2 linked regions of the Variovorax sp. PBL-E5 genome follow. Each later gene encodes a partner of the first gene's protein in a complex. Links are inferred from orthologs where the notes say so. Each region holds a gene or a part of one and is shown in the gene's direction. Other genes may lie near its edges. The genes, in order: trxB and trxA.

Evidence for each region.
Region 2: the proteins of trxB (region 1) and trxA are in contact, whole or in part, in a crystal structure (PDB 1F6M), measured with the Escherichia coli proteins. The link is inferred for Variovorax sp. PBL-E5 from one-to-one orthologs.

The regions. Positions count from the first base shown.
Region 1 is NZ_LR594671.1:4,229,935-4,241,531, forward strand. The notes cover bases 5,590-8,493. They hold trxB (thioredoxin-disulfide reductase), read left to right. Parts: upstream 5,590-6,518; coding sequence 6,519-7,469; downstream 7,470-8,493. Other genes in these bases: WDLP6_RS20525 (Crp/Fnr family transcriptional regulator), read right to left, coding at 5,678-6,352; rpmB (50S ribosomal protein L28), read left to right, coding at 7,764-7,997; rpmG (50S ribosomal protein L33), read left to right, coding at 8,009-8,182; WDLP6_RS20545 (DesA family fatty acid desaturase), read right to left, coding at 8,274-8,493. In the rest of the region: WDLP6_RS20505 (branched-chain amino acid ABC transporter permease), read right to left, coding at 7-936; WDLP6_RS20510 (replication-associated recombination protein A), read right to left, coding at 1,181-2,473; outer membrane lipoprotein chaperone LolA, read right to left, coding at 2,514-3,146; WDLP6_RS20520 (DNA translocase FtsK), read right to left, coding at 3,160-5,547; more of WDLP6_RS20545, read right to left, coding at 8,494-9,488; WDLP6_RS20550 (RsmB/NOP family class I SAM-dependent RNA methyltransferase), read right to left, coding at 9,620-10,891; WDLP6_RS20555 (DUF1653 domain-containing protein), read left to right, coding at 10,967-11,203; purN (phosphoribosylglycinamide formyltransferase), read right to left, coding at 11,190-11,597.
Region 2 is NZ_LR594671.1:3,007,619-3,018,998, forward strand. The notes cover bases 8,483-11,169. They hold trxA (thioredoxin TrxA), read left to right. Parts: upstream 8,483-9,503; coding sequence 9,504-9,836; downstream 9,837-11,169. Other genes in these bases: WDLP6_RS14675 (PD-(D/E)XK nuclease family protein), read right to left, coding at 8,483-9,376; rho (transcription termination factor Rho), read left to right, coding at 10,023-11,169. Outside these bases: WDLP6_RS14650 (hypothetical protein), read left to right, coding at 419-883; WDLP6_RS14655 (hypothetical protein), read left to right, coding at 1,040-1,801; WDLP6_RS14660 (hypothetical protein), read right to left, coding at 1,954-2,247; WDLP6_RS14665 (TIGR03862 family flavoprotein), read right to left, coding at 2,338-3,576; WDLP6_RS14670 (UvrD-helicase domain-containing protein), read right to left, coding at 3,573-6,827; more of WDLP6_RS14675, read right to left, coding at 6,824-8,482; more of rho, read left to right, coding at 11,170-11,288. UniProt on the Escherichia coli protein: Participates in various redox reactions through the reversible oxidation of its active center dithiol to a disulfide and catalyzes dithiol-disulfide exchange reactions.

The DNA.
Region 1 (11,597 bases):
CGCTCCTCAGGCCCGGTCCGCCACACGCTCGCCGAGCAGACCCGAGGGCCGCAGCGTGAGCATGATGATCAGCACGATGAAGGCGAAGATATCGCTGTAGTTGCTGCCCAGCACGTCGCCGGTGAGCGCGCCGATGTAGCCCGAGCCAATGGCCTCGATCAGGCCCAGCAGGATGCCGCCGACGACCGCGCCGGCCAGGTTGCCGATGCCGCCGAAGACCGCTGCGGTGAAGGCCTTGAGGCCGGGAATGAAGCCCATCGCGTGCTGCGCGATGCCGTAGTTGGAGGCGTACATCACGCCGGCGATCGCGGCCAGCACCGCGCCGATGATGAAGGTGGCCGAGATGACCATGTCGGGCCGAATGCCCATCAGCGCGGCGACGCGCGGGTTCTCGGCGGTGGCGCGCATGGCGCGTCCGAGCTTGGTGTAGTTGACCAGCCAGCTGAGGATCGCCAGGCAGATCGCGGTGACGCCCAGGATCATGACCTGCGTGGGCGAGATCACGGCGCCGCCCAGGTGGATCGGCGTGGTCGACAGCAGGTTGGGATAGGCCTTGTTGGTCGGCTTCCAGATGATCATGGCCAGCGTCTGCAGCAGGATCGACATGCCGATGGCGGTGATGAGCGGCGCCAGCTTGGGGCTGTTGCGCAGCGGCCGGTAGGCGACCTTCTCGATCACGAAGTTGAGCGTGGCCGCGACGATGCAGGCGATGATGAGCGAGACGATCAGGATGAGCCAGCCGGGCGCGTGCGGCCACGCATCCTGCATGAGGCCGATGATGGTCCAGCTGGTCAGCGCCCCGACCATGAGGACTTCCCCGTGCGCGAAATTGATGAGGTTGATGATGCCGTACACCATGGTGTAGCCCAAGGCTATCAAGGCGTACATGCTGCCGAGAACCAGACCGTTGATGATCTGCTGCAGCAAGATGTCCATAGCGAACTTCCCTTTTTGTTGGCGACACCCTCGAGAGATGCCTGACGCTGACCGCGCGCCGGGTCGGCGCCGTGGTTTCCCCTTAGCAAAAAACCCGCCAGCATGTGTCGGCGGCGGGTTTGTGGGCGGGATTGTAGTCACGCGGGCGCGCCAATCCGGTGCCCAAACGACGGGGTTTTCCCGCTGGCGCAAGGCGCGCCGGCGATGGCGGTGCAAGCCGATATCGGCGAGCGGAGCCTGCGTATCAGCCGCCGGTGTCGGCGTTGCGCTTTCGCAGTTCGCGTAGCTTCTCCGCAATGCGGATTTCGAGGCCGCGCTCGACCGGCCGATAGAAGGGCTGCGGTTCGAGGCCGTCGGGCATGTAGCGCTCGCCGGCCGCGAAGCCGCCCTCCTCGTCGTGCGCGTAGCGGTAGCCCTTGCCGTAGTCGAGTTGCTTCATCAGCTTCGTTGGCGCATTGCGCAGATGCATGGGCACCGGCCGCGTGCCGTCGGACTTGATGAGTGCGCGGACCTCGTTGTAAGCCTTGTAAACCGCGTTCGACTTGGGCGCGATCGCGAGGTAGACCACGCATTCGGCGAGTGCCAGTTCGCCCTCGGGCGTGCCGAGGCGCTCGTACACCTCGGCGGCATCGAGCGCGAGCCGCAGTGCGCGCGGGTCGGCCAGGCCGATGTCCTCGCTGGCCATGCGCACCAGCCGGCGCGCCATGTAGCGCGGGTCGGCGCCGCCGTCGAGCATGCGCACGAACCAGTAGAGCGACGCGTCGGGATCGCTGCCGCGCACGGATTTGTGCAGCGCGGAGATGGTGTCGTAGAACTGCTCGCCGCCCTTGTCGTAGCGGCGCATGCGCTCGCCCAGGACGCGCAGCAGCCATTCATCGGTGATGGGGTCGAGCTTCTCGGCGCCGGCTGCGACGGCGAGCGTCTCGAGAGTGTTGAGCAGCCGCCGCGCGTCGCCGTCCGCATAGGCCACGAGCCGGTCGATGGCCGGCGCATCGATGGCAGGCACGGCCTGGATGGCCTGGGCGCGCGCCACGATCTGCTTCAGGTCGCCTTCGTCGAGCGGCTGCAGCACGTAGACCGCCGCGCGCGACAGCAGCGCCGAATTGACCTCGAAGGACGGGTTCTCGGTGGTCGCGCCGATGAAGGTGAAGAGGCCCGACTCCACGTGCGGCAGGAACGCATCCTGCTGGCTCTTGTTGAAGCGGTGGACCTCGTCGACGAAGACGATGGTGCGGCGCTGCTCCAGCCCATCGCGTGCGGCCGTCGCGCGTTCGACCGCCTCACGGATGTCCTTCACGCCGCCGAGCACCGCGCTGATGCTGAGGAACTGCGCATCGAAGGCATCGGCCATCAGGCGCGCGATGGTGGTCTTGCCGGTGCCGGGCGGGCCCCAGAGGATGCACGAGTGCGGCTGCCCCGACTCGAAGGCGATGCGCAGCGGCATGCCGGGGCCGAGCAGCTGCTGCTGGCCGATGACCTCGCCCAGGGTCTTGGGACGCAGGCGTTCGGCCAGGGGTTGGTGGGCAGGTGCGGCCACGGGCGGCATCCTCAGCGAAGACCGTTCGGCCGCGAGGCGCTCACTCGCGCAGCACGTCCGCGCCGGCCGGCGCCTTGAACGAGAAGGTGCCGGCGGGCAGCGCAGGATTGACTTCGACCTTGCTGAACTTCAGCACCGAGCGCTGGCCGAAGTTGTCGAGGATCTCGAGCGCGGCGAGTGCATCGCCCTGGAAGCCGATCTGGACGCTCTGCAGCTGGCCGTCCTTGTTCTTCGGCGTGGCCTTCACCCATTGCAGGCCGTCGCGCTCGGGCGCAGCCTCGAGCGTGAAATCGGCCTGCAGGGCACGCAGGTCGGGCGCGGCGGCGATCAGCGCGGCCGGCGTCGAGCCCAATGCCTGCGACTGCTTGCGCTGCGTGACCTGGTTCAAATCGGCGTCGTAGAGCCAGAGCGTCCGGCCATCGGCGACGATGCTCTGGGCGAAAGGTTTCTTGTAATCGAACTTGAACTTGCCGGGACGCTGGAATTCGAAGGTGCCGCTCGACACCTTGTCACGCGAGGCCTGGCCGTCCTTGGACGGCGCCGTCACGGTCTGCGTGAACTCGGCACGGCCCGATTTGGCGGTCTTCACAAAGGCTTCGAGGCTTTCCATGCCGCCGGCCCACGCGCCGCCGGCCAGCGCGGCGAGCATCGCAGCGGCCATCCACTTCTTCATCATCATCGACATGTCATTCCGTTCTCGAAGGAACCAGGATCTCGCGCTGGCCGCTGCCGCTCATCGCGCTCACCAGCCCGGCGTTCTCCATGTCCTCGACCAGGCGCGCGGCGCGGTTGTAGCCGATCTTGAGATGGCGCTGCACGAGCGAGATGCTGGCCTTGCGGTTCTTGAGCACGACCTCGACCGCCTGGTCGTACATCGGATCCTTTTCACCGCCGTCGCTGCCGCCCTCGCCGAGCAGGTCGCCATCGCCGTCCACGGTGCCACCTTCGAGCACGCCTTCGATGTAGTCCGGTTCCCCTTGCGACTTGAGGTAGGCGACGACACGGTGCACCTCTTCGTCGCTCACGAAGGCGCCGTGCACGCGCACGGGCAGCCCGGTGCCGCTGGGCATGTAGAGCATGTCGCCCATGCCGAGCAGCGCCTCGGCGCCCATCTGGTCGAGGATGGTGCGCGAGTCGATCTTGCTGGACACCTGGAAGGCAATGCGCGTCGGGATGTTGGCCTTGATGAGGCCGGTGATGACGTCGACGCTGGGCCGCTGCGTGGCGAGGATCAGGTGGATGCCGGCCGCACGGGCCTTCTGCGCGAGGCGGGCGATGAGTTCCTCGATCTTCTTGCCGACCACCATCATCAGGTCGGCGAGCTCGTCGATCACGACCACGATGTGCGGCTCACGCCCGAGCGGTTCGGGGCTGTCGGGCGTGAGACTGAAGGGGTTGTAGATGAACTCCTCGCGTGCCTTGGCCTCGTCGATCTTGACGTTGTAGCCCGCGAGGTTGCGCACGCCCAGCTTGCTCATGAGCTTGTAGCGGCGCTCCATCTCGGCCACGCACCAGTTGAGGCCGTGGGCGGCCTGGCGCATGTCGGTGACCACCGGCGCGAGCAGGTGCGGAATGCCTTCGTAGACCGACATCTCGAGCATCTTGGGATCGATCATCAGCAGCCGGACGTCGCGCGCCTCGGCCTTGTACAGCAGGCTCAGGATCATCGCGTTGATGCCGACCGACTTGCCCGAACCCGTGGTGCCCGCGACCAGCACGTGCGGCATCTTCGCAAGATCGGCCACCACCGGGTTGCCGACGATGTCCTTGCCGAGGCCCATGGTGAGCATCGACTTGCCTTCGTTGTAGATCTGCGAGCCGAGGATTTCGCTGAGCTTGATCGACTGCCGCTTGGCATTGGGCAGTTCGAGCGCCATGAAATTCTTGCCGGGAATGGTCTCGACCACGCGGATCGACACCAGCGAGAGCGAGCGTGCGAGGTCTTTCGCGAGGTTGACGATCTGCGAGCCCTTGACGCCGGTGGCCGGTTCGATCTCGTAGCGCGTGATCACCGGACCGGGCGAAGCGAGCACCACGCGGACCTCGACGCCGAAGTCCTTGAGCTTCTTCTCGATCAGGCGCGAGGTCATCTCCAGCGTGTCGGCCGAAACGGTCTCCTGGCGCGTCTGCGCGGCGTCGAGCAGGTCGACCTGCGGCAGCTTGCTGTCGGGCAGTTCGCGGAACAGCGGCTTCTGGCGTTCCTTGGCGACGCGGTCGCTGCGCGGCACCTCGGCCAGGGCGGGCTCGATCTGCACCGGCGGCGAAGGGGCGCGGCGCTTGGCGCGCGGCACGACGCGCAGTTCTTCGTCGGGCGACTCGAGTTCGCCGCCGTGAAAGCCGGAAGCCACTTCCTCGCGTTCGCGCACGGCCTGCTTGCCCATCGCGATGTCCTGGGCGATCTCGCGCTTCTCGCGCCGCGACTCGAACAGCGAATAGACGCGCGAGCCGATGCGTTCGGCGATCTGGCTCCACGAAAAGCGGAACACCAGTGCCGAGCCGATCACGCCGCCCGCGATGGCGATCAGCGCCGAGCCGGTGAAGCCCATCCACTTCACGCTCAGCGGCCCGACGAAGTAGCCGAGGATTCCGCCGCCATGGCCGGGCAGGCGGAATTCGAGCCGGTAGAGACGCGACCATTCGAGCACCGCACTGGCACACAGCAGCAGCAGCAGGCCGAACCAGAATGCCAGGCGGCTGCGATTGAAACGGCCGCGGGGCGGCTGGTCGGCAGGCGCCGTCTCGCCGCCGCGCAGCCATCCGGCCAGCGACGACAGCCACACGCGCAGGCCGGCCGCCAGGCACCACCAGACCGAGTAGCCGGCCAGGAAATAGCTCGCATCGGCCAGCCACGCGCCGATGCGGCCGCCCCAGTTCTTGATGTCACCGCCGGTGCCCGATGTTGACCAGGCCGCATCCGAGGGCGTGAAGCTCAGCATGGCGAGCAGCCAGAACAAGAGGAGGACGAAGCCGGCGATCAGCGTGATCTCGTGCGCAAAGCGCATCGCGCGCTGCCGCACCGGCTGCGACTCGGCAGACGACGATGTCTGTTGAAGGGTATTGAGCGAGTAGGTCATGGGCGACAGGACGACCGGCCCGCGCGCGCGAGCCGATGACCTATGGAAACTACAACGAAGTCGATCGCGGCCGCGTTGTCAGGGCCGGCGACATGAAGGCCGGTGCGCTGCAGCGCCGCCGGCCGGAGAATCAGGCGAGCGATGAGAGTCGTTCCTTGACGATCATCGACCCGTCGGGTTGGGTCTGCACGAAACCGCGCTCCTCGAGGTCCTTCATGACGCGGCTCACCATTTCGCGCGAGGCGCCAACCATCTTGGCCAGATCCTGGCGCGAGATCTTGTCGCGCACCTTGAGATTGCCGGCGCCATCGTCGATCGCGAACTCGAGCAGGGAACGCGCCACGCGGCCGTAGACGTCCATCAGCGCGAGCGATTCGATCTTGCGATCCGCATGGCGCAGGCGCGCGACCAGGCCGCGCATGATGTTGTACGACATCGAGGAATTCTCGGGCAGGCAACGCGCGAACGCCTCGCGGCCGAGCATGAGCACGTCGGTCTGCACTTCGGTGCGCACGGTCGCGGAATGCGGCTCGTCGTCGATCATGCTCATTTCCCCGATATAGTCGCCAGGCTGCAGTGTGGCGAGGATCACCTCACGGCCGCGGCTGTCGGTGCTCATCACGCGGGCTCGCCCGGTCAGGATGATGTAGAGCGCATCGGACTTCTTGCCCTGCTCGACCACCACCTCGGCGCGCTTGAAGCGTTTCTTGATGATCGCATCCGCAATGCTCGCGGATTGCGTTGGCGTCAACGCAGCGAACAGCGGCACGCGGCGAAGCAATTCAAGGTTGGAAAGCATCGACATTCATCAATCCCCGAGTACCGTGCGATTCGCAAACCCATGGATTAATACAATCGCACGCATTGAAAACACCCCACGCCCGGTCTTGAACCGAACGGTGATACTCCATATCTATCACCCTGAAAATGTACACGCTGCTGCAGCGTAACTGATAGGTTTTCTACGCATCATGTCCACCCCACGCCACGCGAAGGTCCTCATTCTCGGCTCCGGCCCGGCCGGCTATACCGCGGCCGTCTATGCGGCCCGTGCCAATCTTCAACCCATGCTGATCACCGGCATCGCCCAGGGCGGCCAGCTCATGACGACGACCGAGGTCGACAACTGGCCGGCCGACGTCCACGGCGTGCAGGGACCGGATCTGATGCAGCGCTTCCTGGAACATGCCGAGCGCTTCAAGACGCAGATCGTCTTCGACCACATCAACAAGGTCGACCTGAGCAAGCGCCCGTTCACCCTCAGCGGCGATACCGACACCTACACCTGCGACGCGTTGGTGATCGCCACCGGCGCCTCGGCCAAGTACCTCGGGCTGGACTCCGAGCAGCACTTCATGGGCCGCGGCGTGTCGGGCTGCGCCACCTGCGACGGCTTCTTCTACCGCGACCAGGAAGTCTGCGTGATCGGCGGCGGCAACACGGCCGTGGAAGAGGCGCTGTATCTGTCGAACATCGCCAGCAAGGTCACGCTGGTCCATCGGCGTGACAAGTTCAGGGCCGAGCCGATTCTGATCGACAAGCTCAACGAAAAGGCGGCAGAGGGCAAGATCGAGCTCAAGGTTCACAACACGCTGGACGAGGTGCTGGGCGACGACTCGGGCGTGACCGGCATCCGCCTCAAGAACACCCAGACCGGCGCCACAGAACAGCTCGACCTCAAGGGCTGCTTCATCGCCATCGGCCACCATCCGAATACCGACATCTTCCACGGCCAGCTGGAAATGAAGGACGGCTACATCCTGACCAAGGCGGGCCTGCAGGGCTTTGCGACCATGACCAGCGTGCCTGGCGTGTTCGCGGCCGGTGATGTGCAGGACCACGTGTACCGACAGGCGATCACCAGCGCGGGCACGGGCTGCATGGCGGCGCTCGATGCGCAGCGCTTCCTCGAACAAGAATAGAGCTCGCCCCCAGGCTGCGCGCACTTCGTGTCGCTTCGCCTACCCCCTGCCGGGGGCAACACCGGCGGACCGGCTGAGCCGGATCCGCGGTGTTTCACCAACGGGCCTGACTGCGCCGGCCGTAGCTGCATGACGGGTCGGCTATAATCTTTGGCTTTGCTGAATCTGGCGCCTTGGTGCGTCCCGGCAAGTCGGGGTACCGCCACCCGTTTCTGGCGAGGTCAAGCTGCAAACCACCCCGAACGCCCACAGCGTTCCGTCAAAGGTGCCAGCTGTTCAAGAAAGAGTGTCCTCATGGCACGCGTATGCGAAGTAACGGGCAAGGGCCCGATGGTCGGAAACAACGTTTCCCACGCCAACAACAAAACCAAGCGCCGGTTCCTGCCGAACCTGCAATACCGTCGTTTCTGGGTCGAGACCGAAAACCGCTGGGTTCGCCTGCGTGTTTCGAGCGCCGCATTGCGGCTGATCGACAAGAACGGCATCGACGCCGTGCTCGCAGACATGCGCGCACGCGGCCAAGCCTAAGGAGCTGAATCATGGCAACGAGCAAAGGCGGACGCGAAAAGATCAAGCTGGAATCCACCGCGGGTACCGGCCACTTCTATACCACCAGCAAAAACAAGAAGACGATGCCTGAAAAGATGTCGATCATGAAGTTCGACCCCAAGGCACGCAAGCACGTCGAATACAAGGAAATCAAGCTGAAGTAATTCGGCTGGCTCCAATAAAAAAACCCGCTGAGATCCAGCGGGTTTTTTATTGTCCGCCACGTTCGTGGCCGGCGAAGCCTGGGGGCGAGCGTCAAGCTCTTGCGGAACGCAGACGGGTGGAAAACTCCCGCAAGCCGGCGATGCCACTGGCTTCCGCCCGATGGCACCAGGCGGCCAGATCGGCCGCCAGCTGCTCGCGCGATTGCGAGGTGTTGAGCCACAGCTGCCGCAGCTCTTCGCGCATCGTCACCATCTTGTCGAGCACCGGGTGGGCGGCACGTGCCTGCACCAGGTGCGAACGCGCGGCTGCGGGCACCTTGTCGTCGTCGCGGTGCAGCCAGCGCTTGGCGGCCTTCAGCACCGACAGGTCGGCGCCCTTGGCCTTGAGCTGCGCCAGTTCGCCCTTGGTGGTGCGGCGCATTTCACGCGCATAGCGCGCCATGACTTCGTAGCGGTTGGCGATGACGGCCTCGAGGGTCTGCGCGTCGGCCACCGGCTGGATATCGCCGATCTGCAGCTTCGGCGGCACCTTCTTGACCTTGGCCCAGCCGATCTTCTGCATCATGCAGATGTAGATCCAGCCGATGTCGAATTCGTACTTCTTGACCGAGAACTTCGCCGAGGTCGGATAGGTGTGGTGATTGTTGTGCAGCTCTTCGCCACCGATGATCACGCCCCAGGGCGATACGTTGCGGCTCGCGTCGGGTGCCTCGAAATTGCGATAGCCCCAGTAATGCCCGATGCCGTTGATGATGCCGGCCGCGGTGATCGGGATCCAGAGCATCTGGACCGCCCAGACCGCCATGCCGAGCGCACCGAAGAGCGCCAGGTTGATGATCAGCATCAGGCCCACGCCCTGCCAGCTGTAGCGCTCGTACAGATTGCGCTCGAGCCAGTCGTCCGGCGTGCCGTGGCCGTAGCGCTCCATCGTTTCCTTGTTCTTCGACTCGGCGCGATACAGCTCGGCGCCGCGCCACAGCACTTCGTCGATGCCCTTGACCTGCGGGCTGTGCGGGTCTTCCTCGGTTTCGCATTTGGCGTGGTGCTTGCGATGGATCGCCACCCATTCCTTGGTGACCATGCCGGTCCCGAGCCAAAGCCAGAAACGGAAGAAATGCGAGGGAATCGGGCCGAGGTCCATGGCCCGGTGCGTTTGCGTGCGGTGCAGGAAGATCGTGACCGCCGCGATCGTGATGTGCGTGGTGACAAGCGTGTACAGCACGACCTGCCACCAGGTGAGATCCCATAAGCCGTGTCCGAGCCAGTCGATGGCCGCGCTCAGAACGGCAGAGTCAGGGGGCAACATTGAGTTCGGTACTCCATGGCCGCACGAAGGTGCAGCCTTCAGGTAATCAGCAATTTTAAAGGTTCGGCCCCGAAAAGGGGTCTAAATCCTTGATCGATTGTGAGTTTTCCCCCTTCTTTGGGGCCGCGCCCCTACTTCCGGTTCCACACGGCGGCAAAGAAGCCGTCGGTGGCGTGGCGGTGTGGCCAGAGCCGCAGGTAGCGCGTGCCGGCGTCACCGCCCGCGCACAGGCCTTCGGCGGCAGCCACCTTGAGGCCGGTCAGCAGCGGCGCGACCTCCTGAACCTCGAAATCGGGGTTCGCGGCGCCAAAGGTCTCGGCAATGGCTTCGTTTTCTTCCGGCAGCAGGCTGCAGGTCGCATAAACCAACCGGCCACCGGCTTTCACGAGGCGCGAGGCGCTCTGCAGGATGGCGGTCTGCTTGGCGGTCAACTCCTGGACCGACTGCGGCGACTGGCGCCATTTCAGGTCGGGATTGCGCCGCAGCGTGCCGAGGCCCGAACAGGGCGCATCGACCAGCACGCGGTCGATCTTGCCCGCCAGCCGCTTGACCCGGTCGTCGCGCTCATGGGCGATCGCGGCGGGATGGACGTTCGAGAGCTTGCTGCGCGCCAGGCGGGGCTTGAGCGCATCGAGCCGGTGGCCGGACGTGTCGAAGGCATAGAGCCGGCCCGTGTTGCGCATCGTGGCGCCGATCGCCAGTGTCTTGCCGCCTGCACCGGCGCAAAAATCCACCACCATTTCACCGCGCTTGGCGTCGAGCACCAGTGCGAGCAGCTGGGAGCCTTCGTCCTGGACCTCGACCGCGCCGCGCACGAAGGCATCGAGCTTGGTGAGGGCCGGCTTGCCTTCGATGCGAAGTCCCCAGGGCGAGAACGGCGTCGCTGCGGCCGGGATGGCGGCCTGCGCAAGTTCCTTCTGCACGTCGGGGCGCTTGTCGGTGAGCGCGTTGACGCGCAGGTCGAGCGGTGCCGGCTGTTGCAGGCTGCGCACCAGCGGCCAGAACTCGGCGCCGAGTTGCGCCTTGAGCGGCGCCACCAGCCATTCCGGCAGGTTGTGGCGGTGGCGTTCGAGGAGATCGTCCTCCTTGACGCCGTCGCAGTTGTCGAGCCAGCGCTTCTCTGTATCGTTGAGCGCGCTCTTGAGGAAATCGCGCGGGCCGTGAAAGCCCAGAATGGCCATGCGCCGCTCCTTCGACCCGCTGCCCGAGGGCGACAGGTGATCGAACAGCAGCTTCTTGCGCAGCACGGTGTAGACCGTCTCGGCCAGCGTGGCACGCTCGCGCGGCCCCAGCTCGCGGTGGTCGCGAAAGAAGCGGGAAACGACCTGATCGGCAGGATGATCGAATTTGAGGACCAGGCCGACCAAATCGGCGCAGGCCTCGAGCAGGGCTTTGGGGTGCATGCCCCATTGTCTCAGCGGCGGCGCCCTGCCAGTCCCGGCCTCCCAGCCTCGAACCCTTCGAAAGAATCGACCCCCATGAAAGACGACGACCTCCCTCCCCTGATCGAAACGCCGCCCGGCCGCTACCGCCATTACAAAGGCGGCGAGTACGAAGTGCTCGGCACCGTTCGCCACAGCGAGACGCTGGAACCGATGACCTTGTACCGCGCGCTCTATGGCCAGCGCGGCCTCTGGGTGCGGCCTGCGGCGATGTTCGGCGAGACCGTGGACATCGATGGCCTTCGGCGCCCGCGATTCGTCAAGCTGGCGTAGCAGGCGCAGGTCGCGCCAGCCATGCCGCGATCGCCTGCGGGTAAACCCGATGCTCGTGCGCCAGCACACGGGCCGCGAGCGTATCGGCCGTGTCGTCCGGCATCACCGGCACCGCCGCCTGCGCCAGGATCGGGCCGTGATCGAGTTCGACCGTGACCTCGTGCACCGTCAACCCCGCCACGCGGCAGCCCGCCTCGATGGCGCGCTGATGAGTACGCAATCCGGGAAAGGCCGGCAGCAGCGACGGATGGATGTTGAGAAGCCGGCCTTCGTAGTGCGCGACAAAGGCCGGCGTGAGGATGCGCATGAATCCCGCGAGCACCACCAGCGTCGGCGCCTGGGCGTCGATCGCCCGCGCCAGCGCGCCATCGAAGGCCTCGCGGGTATCGAAATC
Region 2 (11,380 bases), 1.2 Mb from region 1 along the record:
GCCCGCATTCGCGCTAGGAGGCGTCGAGGGCGCCGGGAAGGCCCAGGGGTCACTGGGACGGCTTGGAGCCGCATAGGCCGAATGCGGGCGCCTGAGCACACCTGCGATCACCTGCGCACCCATGGGTCCTGACACGTCCCAAGACTCCCGGCGCTCGCCGCCGTCCCGGCCCCCGCAAGCGCCACCATCGTCCCCGGACCCCCGGGGCGCCATCGACCTCAACGAGCCCGCCCGGGCCTCATGACCTCCTATGCCCCTCAGACATCCCGAAGCCCTGCCGCAATATCGAACGTGCCCAGACTGTGGCCGCTCCTTGCGCCTCTCATCCGAGAATTTCGCCCTCCGCAAGGGTCCCGGCCGCTACCCCTGGCAACCCTCCGCCTACGCTCCCCGGTGCAAGCTGTGCCAGCCGGCGCACTTGAAGGCTCTTCGGGCGGCGACCAAGGCAGCCCGGTATGTCAAGGAGGCCGAGCGACAGCGCATCGCCCGCGCCGCAATCAAGGCGGACCCGCGGTACTTCCCTGAGAACGTGCGCAACGTGGGGGCGGTTGCCCTTGCCAAGTCCATCGAGGCCGGCATACGACAGGCCCAAGCCGCGAGGGCCAGCAAGGAGGCCGAGCGGCTGCGACGCGCCGCACTAAAGGCCGAGACTCGGCGAATCCTGCGCAATGGCCGCCCCTATGACCCGGCAACGGACCCGATTAAGCAAATGATCCGTGCACGCCAAGACCACTACAAGGCGCGACGCCTCCGGGCTGGTCCTATGGTGTCCGCGCCGCCCGAGATCGCCGAGACCTCCCAGGTCGACCCGGACTACCTTCGTCTGCTTGAGGCGATTCGTGACCAGCACCGCCGAGAGGCAAAGGAGCCGAGAGGCGAATGACCGCCACCGGCCCGCGACCTCAGAGACGCTCTGCGTGTCGTTGGTACTTACGGTCAGCATGTTTTTGCTCAAGTGCGCACTGTGGCTGGCTAACTCAAGCACGCCTCACTAGTTTTGCGGTACGGTTTGCGAACTATCGTGGAGCAGCGAGGAAGCATGGCGAAATACCGAATCGACAGAATACGTATCCCCGACGAATTCCGCTATGCACTTCGCTCCGTGTCCGAGAATTTCGCAGAGCATGCAGAAATGGAACCGGGCAGCAACGGGATCACCCTGAAGGGCCTATCGCCGGAACAGTCGCTTGCCCATTCCGTCTTCTTGCTGACCTCGGAGGTTGACGAGTTGATCGACAACTTGAACATTGTGATGGGTGATCTGGAGGGCCTTTCGGAGGACCCGAGACACCTGCACGATCAAAACCCGTTCAATCGGTTTCAGTTCCTGTTTCGGATGTTCTTCTATGAGTACGCGCGTTTCGAGGACTTATTCGGCTACTTCACCAAGTGGCAGCAAGAGCAAGGCTTGCTAACCAAGGTGGAGCGAAAGCAATCCCGAGATGGCTTCTATGCGGCCTTCGAAGATGCTTTCCGCATCCGCAATGTCCTCGCTCACGATGCGGTCGAGTGGCGACAGTGCACCATGGAAATTGGCCTGCTTCAGGCTCTGGAGGCAACTGGACAGACAGCCATAGACTCAAAAGGTGTCGCGCTGAGTTGGAAGGATCATCTGGGGCCGATATGCACGAGATTTGCCGAAGCGTTCGTCCATATCGCGCATCCAATGAGAACATTCTGGAACATGGAGCTTGCGCACCTTGCACTGGCGCTCGTTAGCGAGGGCAGGCTGAAGAAGGCAAAGAAGCCGTTCGACGTTCAGCATCCCTCATTCCTGCGCTCAGGACGCCCGGACAGGTAGGTCACCGTATACTGTCAACTCTGTGTCAACCCGGAGCTTCCGACGCCCCTGACACAGTGCGAGTTTCCCTAGGGGAACCCGGCGCAACCGTGAGGCTCGTCAACCTCACATCATGCAGAAGCCGCGCTCACGCGCCGGCCTTCTGCGCACATTCAGGCCGCCGACTCTTCCGCAGACGGGTTCATGGCCAGCTTGGCCAACAGCGTCTCGGCCAGTGCCAGCGTCCGATGCTCCATGCTGGCCACGTGGTAGTGACCGAGCAAACGACCTTCATAGCTGATGGCCGCGATCTTGAAGTGGTGGCCGAGCGCGGTGGCGGCATCGTGCAGGCATTCGGCGATCGAGCGCAGGCCCTGCCCGGCGTAGCGCTCGTCCGCATTGCCGATGCTCACGCCGTAGTTGAAGTACCTCTCGCGGACTTTCTTGATGTCGACTTGGGGATGCATGCATGTTTTTCTTGTTGGCTGCCCTCGACGGGCTGCGCATTGTCCCCAACTCCGTGAACAAATGCACGTTAGCCAGAAGTATGCAATGTCCTATTTCCAATGCGATAGGACGCCTCGCGCCGCCGCCGCGCCGCTGGCCATCGACGCCGTCAGCAGGTAGCCGCCGGTCGGCGCTTCCCAATCGAGCATTTCACCCGCGCAGAACAGTCCTGGCTGCGCGATGCTCATCAGGTGGCCGTCGAGCGCATCGAAGCGCACGCCGCCCGCGGTGCTGATCGCTTCGTCGATCGGCCGCGGTGCGACAAGCTTGAGCGGGAGCGACTTGATCGCTTCGGCCAGGCGCTCCGGCGCATGCATCTCCTCGCGCGAGAGCACTTCGTGCAGCACGCCGGTCTTGATGCCCTCGAGCCCGAGGCGACTCTTCAGATGGCTGGCCAGCGAGCGCGAACCACGCGGATGCAGCACGGCCGCGCGCACCTGCTCGGCGCTGCGATCGGGCAGCAGGTCGAGCCTCAGCGTGGCGCGTCCGTTCGCGGCGATCTCGTCGCGCAGCAAGGCCGAGGCGGCATAGACCAGGCTGCCCTCGATGCCGCCGGCGGTCGCGATGAATTCGCCCTTGCGCGCAAAGCGGCGGCCACGGGCATCGCTGAACGAGATCGCCACCAACTTGAACGGCAGGCCCGCGAAGCGTTCGGCGAAATGCGCGCTCCAGCCGATGTCGAAGCCGCAATTGGCAGGCGCCAGCGCGGCGACCGCGATGCCGCGCTCGGCCATCCACGGTGCCCAGGCGCCATCGGAGCCGAGCCGCGACCAGCTCGCGCCACCGAGCGCGAGCACGACGGCATCGGCCTGCACCACGGCCTCGCCGGTCGGTGTCGCGAATCGCAGGGCCGTCGCGGGCCCGGTTGCATCGGGCCAGCCCGTCCAGCGATGGCGCATGTGGAACTGCACGCCCGCCTGCCGCAGCCGGTGCAGCCAGGCACGCAACAGCGGCGCGGCCTTCATGTCCTTCGGGAACACGCGGCCCGAGGTGCCGACGAAGGTCTCGGTGCCGAGCCCCTGCGCCCATTCGCGCAGCGCCTCGGGGCCGAATGCGCGCAGCAACGGTTCGAGCGCCTCGCGGCGCTCGCCGAAACGGCCCATGAAGATGTCGAAGGGCTCGGAGTGTGTGAGGTTGAGGCCGCCGCGCCCGGCCAGCAGGAACTTGCGTCCGACCGAGGGCATGGCGTCGTGCAGGTCCACACGCACGCCCTGCGCGCTCAGCACTTCGGCCGCCATCAATCCGGCCGGCCCGCCGCCGACGACGGCGACCTTCTTGTCGTTGTTCATTCGAGTGTCACCAGTTCGCCTTGTCCCGTGAGGAACGCGGCGCGCACCGTCTCGCCGGGGTAGGCGCCTTGTACCGCATCACGGTAACGCTGCAGCTGCGCGATCAGTTCCGCATCGCGCTCCGGACGGCCGGCGGATTTGTAGTCGAGCACCCACCACGCAGCGCTTTCGCGATGGTGCACGAGGCGATCGATGCGCAATGTCTGTCCCTCATGGACCAGCGTGACCTCGTTGCCATGCCAGTCGAGCGCATCGGGGTTCCAGGCCCATGCGCCTTCGCCCGAACGGATGCGTTGCGCCATCAGCGCGGCGGCACGCACGGCGCCCATGTCGAGCGCGAATTCGCGCGCCGCGGCGCGCACGTGGACCGCGGGCAGCGGCGCGCCGGGCTGGGCCCATTCGAGCAGCCGGTGCATGGCCTGGCCCAGCGCCGAAGCGCGCGTGCCTGCCGGCGACACCGTGCGCTCCCCGGTTTGCGCGGCCACAGCCGGCGGCGCCGCGGGCAGGGTCAGCATCTCGAACGCGGCAACTTCAGACGCAACGGCACCGGGCGCAGCATCCGGCGCATCGTCCACTGGTTCGCACCGGGGTGACAGGCGCGCCCACCAGCTCTGCGCATTGGGCCGCGCGGCGCTGACGCCCGACACGACCAGTTCGGCCCGGGCACGCGTGGTCGCCACGTAGAGCGCATTGATTTCCTCGCGATGCCGCGCGGCCTGTTCCTGCGCGAGGTCATCGACCGTGCAGGCCGGCGGGTTCTTCTCGCTCGCCATGAAGACGAAGCGCTCCGGCGCCGCCGCTTCGCCGGGCCACTTCACGAGCACGCCCATGGTCTGGGCGCGCTGCGCCGAGGCATCGGTGTCGAGCAGCAGCACCAGGTCGGCTTCGAGCCCCTTGGCGCCGTGGACCGTGAGCAGCTGCACCGCGTCGGCGGCCGCAATCGACGGCGCGCGGACACCGCCGGCACGCAGCGCACGCACCAGCGAATAAGGCGTTGCGAAGCGCGCGCCATCGATGTCCAGCGAAGCGGCCATCAAGCCGCGCAGATTGGCCAGCACGCCGGCACGCAGCGCCACGGGCGCGGCGGCGGCGAATTTCCCGAGCACGTCGGCATCGTGGTAGATGGCGCTCAGCGCATCGTGCGGCGGCAGCGCGGCCAGCCACTGCTGCCACAGCCGAAGGCGCGGACCGATGCCGGCCAGCGGCGCGGGCAGATCCTCGCCCTGCAGCAGATCGAACCAGCTCGCGGGCCGTGCACGGCGGCGCAAGGCCAGTTCCACCAGCGCATCGTCGTCGAGATTCCACAGCGGCGAGCGCAGCGCGCGCGCGAGCGACAGATCGTGATCGGGCGACACCAGCGCATCGAGCAGCGCCACCAGGTCCTGCACTTCGGGCGCGTCGTTGAGCTCGTTCTTCTCGGGCTGCTGGACCGCGATGTGCAGCTTGCGCAGTTCGTCCTGCAGCACCGTCAGCCGGCTGCGGCGGCGCGCCAGCACCATGATCCGGCTCGGCGCGAGGCCGCCCGCGATGCGATGCGCGATCCAGCGCGCGGCCTGTTCGCATTCCTTCTGCAGCAGCCGTTCCTCGGGCAGCACGCGCGGCATCGTGAGGCTGTCGCGCCACCGGAGCGCACCTTGGTCATCATCGGCGTCGTCGCCATCCGCATCAGTGGACGCGATCGCGTCGCGCGGTATCAAGGGCAGCTTGCGCACCCTGCCCGCGGCGCGGGATTCGGTCGTGTGCACGCGAAAGCCGCTGAACTCGCCGGCTTGCTGGGCCTCCTGCATCGCCTCGTTGACCAACGCCATCACGGCCGGCGCATTGCGGTGCGTGTGGTCGCAATGAAGGATATCGCCCTCGAGCCCCTGCTGCACGAAGGCCTGCGCCGCAAGAAAGACCTGCGGCTCGGCACGGCGAAAACGGTAAATGCTCTGTTTCGGGTCGCCGACGATGAACACGCCTGGCCTGCGCCCGACCGCACCCGCATAGCTGCCGAGCCAGCCGTGCAGCGCCTGCCATTGCAGCGGATTGGTGTCCTGGAATTCGTCGATCAGCAGATGCCGCACGCGCACATCCAGCCGCTCCTGCACCCAGCCCCACAGTTCCGCGTTGCCGAGCAAAAGATGCGCGGCCTGCTCGACGTCGTTCATGTCGACCCAGCCGTGCAGGGCCTTGACCTCGGCGAAGCAGGCGAGCAGAAGCCGCGTGAGGCGGGCCATGCGCTGCTGGTGCAGCCAGGCTTCGTGCTGTGCGCGTGCCGCACAGTACAGCCGCGCGCACTCCTGCGCGGCGCGCACGTCGGCCAGGCCGGCGAGTTTCTCGCTGAACTTGCGCGGCTCGCCCTTCTGCGTGAGCAGTGCATCGAGCACGCCGGCCGCGCGGCCTTCGGTCAACGCCTGCTCGAGTTCGATGCCCTTCTGCGAGAAGGTCGGCGCGCTCGCGCGTCCCAGCGCACGCGCGGCCGCCAGCAGCGCGGCGCGCGATGCAGGCTCACCGAGCAGCACATCGTCCGGCGACGCCGCGCCGGCATATGCGGGGTACATCAGGCCCATCGGCGTCACGGCCTCGTCGACCGCATCGTGCGCATCGGCGAGCGCGAATTCGACGCGCCGCGTGAGCGCATCGTCGAGCGCCTTCGCGGTCTGCGACCGGCCGTGCACCGCGACCAGCGCGTGGTAGTCGGCCGATGCCTCGGGATGGCCGGCGACGGCCGCCAGGAAGGGCCGCCAGACGCGCGCGCGCGCCTCGGTATCGTCTTCGAGCAGTTGGTAGTTGGCCGGCAGGCGCAGCCGTTCGAGCACCGCGACCGGCGCGCTTCGCAACAGGCTCGCGAACCAGGCGTGGAAGGTACGGAACTGCACCGGCCGGCCGCCGGCGAGCAAGGTCCGATAGAGCCCCTGCAGCCGCGGCGCCCTGGCCTCGGCCTGCGCGCGATCCATGCCGCGCATCACGAGTTCCGGCACCAGTTCCTGCACCGGGCGCTGCGCGAAGGCCTCGAGCCATTGGTCGAGGCGCTCGCGCATCTCGCCGGCCGCCTTCTTGGTGAAGGTGATCGCGAGGATCTCGTGCGGCGCGCAGGCGCCCTCGCCTTCCTCGAGCAGCGCGCGGAGGATGCGCGACACCAGCATCCAGGTCTTGCCGGCGCCGGCGCAGGCCTCGACCGCCACCGAGCGCCGCGGGTCGCAGGCGATCGCGTAGAAGCGCTCGCGCGAGACGTGCGCGCCGTTGTGTTCGTAGGCTGCGTCGGTCATTCGCCCAGTTCCCAGAAGTCCTTGCGGCACAGGCCGCGGGCCGTGCAGTGCTCACAGACCGAGCCTTCGCCGAGCGCCGGCAGGGCGGCGCCGTCGGCGATGCGCGCCAGGTCGTCCATCACGCCGGCCACCAGCGCGTCGCGCGCGGCCACGACGTCGGGCTGTTCGACCGTGCGCGTGCCCGATGCCTTTTCCCCGACGTTGACATAGGCTGCGCGCAGGCTGTCGTCGGGGAACAGGGCCGCGTAGAAAGCCAGCTGCGTGTCCTCGGTCGGGTCCTTGACGCGCTCGCGCGTCTTGTCGGCCGACTCGGTCTTGTAGTCGATCACGAAGGCCCGGCCGTCGGGCGTCGCGTCGACGCGGTCGAGGCGCCCGACCAGCTTCACACGGCCCAGCGCCACCTCTTTCCACGGCTCGGATTCGACGAACACCGCGCCTTCGCCGACCTCGTGCCCGGCGAGCCAGTCGAGATAGCTGTCGCGCACCGCGGGCCAGGCCGCCGCGAAGGGAAGGAACTCGGCCTCCGACAGGCCGAACTCCCGGGTCGCGCGCTCCTGTGCAGCGGCCATCATCGCGCGTCGCGCGTGCAGGTCGGTGGTCGGCGCCTCCTTCAAGGCCACGTGGAAATGGCCGAGCACGGCATGCAGCCAGTTGCCGAAGTCGCGCTTGTCGACCTCGGTATCGAGCTCGTCGCTGCTGCGCAGGCCAAGTTGCCGCAGGGCGAAGAAGCGATACGGACAGCGGCGCAAATCCTCGTAGGCAGTCGACGAGAGCGTGGCCGGCACGAGCGCGTTGCCGCGCGGCTGCGGCCGCGGCGTGGGCCGCGCAGCGATCTGCACGGGCAGGCGCGGATCGATGGCCTCGGCCGCCGCATGGTCGAGATGCAGCAATTGCACCAGCGGGCTGGGCCGCACCGGCTCGCCACTGGCATCGGCCTCGCGCCACAGCACATCGCAGCATGGTGCCTGCAGGGCGGTGGCCCATGCAGCGCGCTGCGCCGCTTCCAGCGCCTCGCGCGAAGGCAGCGACAGCGCGGCGCGCTGCGCCGGGCTCCACTCGCCGGGCGGCTCGGGCGAGGCCGGCAGGCGCTGGTCGTCGCAGCCCGGCATCACGACCGCGGCGAAGGCGCGGCCCAGCAGTTGGTGCAGCGGCAGAACGACGACCTGCGCGGCCTCGTCGGGGCCCGGCGCCAGCACGAAGCTCGCAGCCTCGAGCACATCGCGCGCCCAGGCGGTGAACTCGGCCAGGGTGCAGCGCGTGCCCCGCAGCTCGCCATCCTCGGCATCCAGATAAAGCGCGGCGATGACCTCGATGCCGACCACGTCGCCGGCCAGCGCGGCCCATTGGCCACCGGCCTCGAGCAGTGCGCGCGTTGCCTGCAGCCAGTCGCCGAGAGGGCGCGCACGCAGCAGGGTCGCACGCAGCGTCTCGACGTCGTTGGTGAAAGGCAGGACATCCAGGTCCTGCTGCTTGCCGCTGGCGGCAACGAACGCGCACCAGCCGTGCCAGTCGCGCATGCCGCGATCGCGCAGGCGCGCCTCGAGCATCCGGATGGCGAGGCCATCGAGCGCGCTCGCGCTCTTGAGCCAGTCGAGCACCTGGTCGCTGCTGGCGTCATGCGCGCAGGCGCGCAACGCGCTCATCAGCGTCGCAGCGGCGCGGGTGGTGGAAAGCTTCCAGCCGGTCTCGTCATGCAGCGACACGCCTTGTGCCACCAGTTGCGCGCTGATACGACGCGTCAGCGCGCGGTCCGTGGCCACCAGCGCCACCGGCGCGCGGCCCTCGGCCAGATGCCGCAGCACGCAGGCCGCGGCGCGCTCGGCCTCGTCCTCGGGGTCGGCCGCGGGATGCAGGGCCACGGTGCAGCCCGGGGCTTGCAGCGTCGCGAGCTGCAAATGGACGACGCGATCGTCGAGCAACGCGCAGAGCTTGCGGGTCAGCGGATCGCTCTGCAGGCCATCGAGCACGATCAGCTGGTCGACCTGCGCCAGCACGGGGTCGGTGAGCAGCACGTCCGTCGCGTAGCCCGAGTTGGTGGCCCATGCGAGCGCGATGCCGTTCAGCGCGCTCTCGATGTCGAACCATTCCGAGCCCTTGCCCGCTTCGATGACACCGCGCGCCTGCAAGGCCCAATCCGCACGTTCGTGCGGGCGTTCGGCCGCGGCCAGTGGCGCGAGCTGCAGGGCGATCTCGACCAGCCGGCCCGCCAATGCGATGCGCGAGGCTGCGAAACCCGCGCGGCCCAGCAGCGACTGTGCGGTGAGCAGATCGCGCGCTGTGTCGAAGGCGATGTCGTCGGCGCCCGGCGCGAAGCCGCCCGCACTGCGCGCCCAGTTGCGCGTGGTCTCGAAGCGCGGCGCGAACCCCGGCGCGCCGTGCGCGGCCCACAGCGCCCTTGCCGTCTGTATCAATTGACCGTAGGGCACGACCACCACGGTGCGTGCCGCGTGCAGCCGGCGCTCGGCCAGGAGGCGCGAAATCCGCGCGACGAGACCCTCGGCCGGATCGCACCACAGCGCGTGCGCGGGATGGCGCTCAGAAGGATTCATCGGGTGTTCTCGCAGGGCTTTGGCTATCGCGGCGATAGCGTCCGCGCCGACCACGCCGGCACTTGGTTTCTGTCACAATGACCTGCACTTTAGCTGCACCACCACTCAGCGCAGAAGGATTCATCCAATGGCCAGCGAACTCATCAAACACATCTCCGATTCCTCTTTCGAAGCCGACGTCCTCAAGTCGGGCAAGCCTGTGCTCGTGGACTACTGGGCCGAATGGTGCGGCCCCTGCAAGATGATCGCGCCGATCCTCGACGAGGTATCGAACACGTATGAAGGCAAGCTGCAGATCGCGAAGATGAACGTGGATGAAAACCGCGACATCCCCGCCAAGTTCGGCATCCGCGGCATTCCGACGCTGATGCTGTTCAAGGACGGTCAACTGGCGGCCACCAAGGTCGGTGCCATGAGCAAGGCCCAGCTCACCGCCTTCATCGATCAGCAACTCGCCTGAGGCCAGGACGCCTGCTGCCGGCGCGCAACGCGCCGGCAGCATTCTCTTTTTTCCTGTCATAATCCTGCGCAGATCACCGGCTCTTTCTGGGACCCGGTTCGAGTTCCCCGGTTTGTGAGGCATTTCTCGCCTCATTCCAAGCCTCCCCCTCCTGGTTTTCTAGATTTCCCCGCACGGGGTCATTCCATGCACTTAAACGAACTCAAGGCACTGCACGTGTCTGAAGTCTTCAAACAGGCTGAAGCACTCGAGATCGAAAACACCGGCCGCATGCGCAAGCAAGAGCTGATGTTCGCGATCATCAAGAAGCGCGCCAAGGCCGGCGAGCAGGTCTTTGCCGACGGTGTGCTGGAGATCCTGCCCGACGGCTTCGGCTTCCTGCGCAGCCCCGACACCAGCTTCACCGCCAGCACCGACGACATCTACATCAGCCCCAGCCAGGTGCGCCGCTTCAATCTGCACACCGGCGACATGATCGAGGGCGAGGTGCGCATCCCGAAGGACGGCGAGCGCTACTTCGCGCTGACCAAGCTCGACAAGGTCAACGACGGCCTGCCGGAGAACAACAAGCACAAGGTGATGTTCGAGAACCTCACGCCGCTGTTCCCGAAGGAGCAGATGAAGCTCGAGCGCGACGGCTTCAAGGGCGAAGAGAACATCACCGGCCGCATCATCGACATCATCGCGCCGATCGGCAGAGGCCAGCGCGCGCTGCTGGTGGCGCCGCCCAAGAGCGGCAAGACGGTCATGATGCAGCACATCGCACATGCGATCAGCGCCAACTATCCCGAGGTGCACATGATGGTGCTGCTCGTGGACGAGCGGCCCGAGGAAGTGACCGAGATGCAGCGCACCGTGAAGGGCGAGGTCATTGCCTCGACCTTCGACGAACCCGCCGCGCGCCACGTGCATGTGGCCGAGATGGTGATCGAGCGCGCCAAGCGCCTGGTCGAACTCAAGAAGGACGTGGTGATCCTGCTCGACTCGATCACCCGCCTCGCCCGCGCCTACAACAACGTCGTGCCCTCGTCGGGCAAGGTGCTCACGGGCGGTGTGGATTCGAATGCGCTGCAACGCCCCAAGCGCTTCCTCGGTGCCGCGCGCAACGTCGAAGAAGGCGGCTCGCTCACCATCATCGGCACCGCGCTGATCGACACCGGCAGCCGCATGGACGAAGTGATCTTCGAAGAGTTCAAGGGCACCGGCAACTCCGAAATCCACCTCGACCGCCGTCTCTACGAGAAGCGCGTGTTCCCCTCGATCCAGCTCAACCGCAGCGGCACGCGCCGCGAAGAGCTGCTGCTGGCGCCCGAGATCCTGCAGAAGACCCGCATCCTGCGCCAGCTCATGTACAACATGGACGAGATCGAGTCGATGGAACTCATGCTCAAGAACATGAAGGCGACCAAGACCAATGTCGAGTTCTTCGACATGATGAGACGAGGAGGCTGACCCCCAGGCTTGCCCACTTCGTGTGGCCGCCCACCCCCTTTCAGGGGGCAACGCCGGCGGACCGGCAGAGCCGGATCCGCGGCGTTTCACGA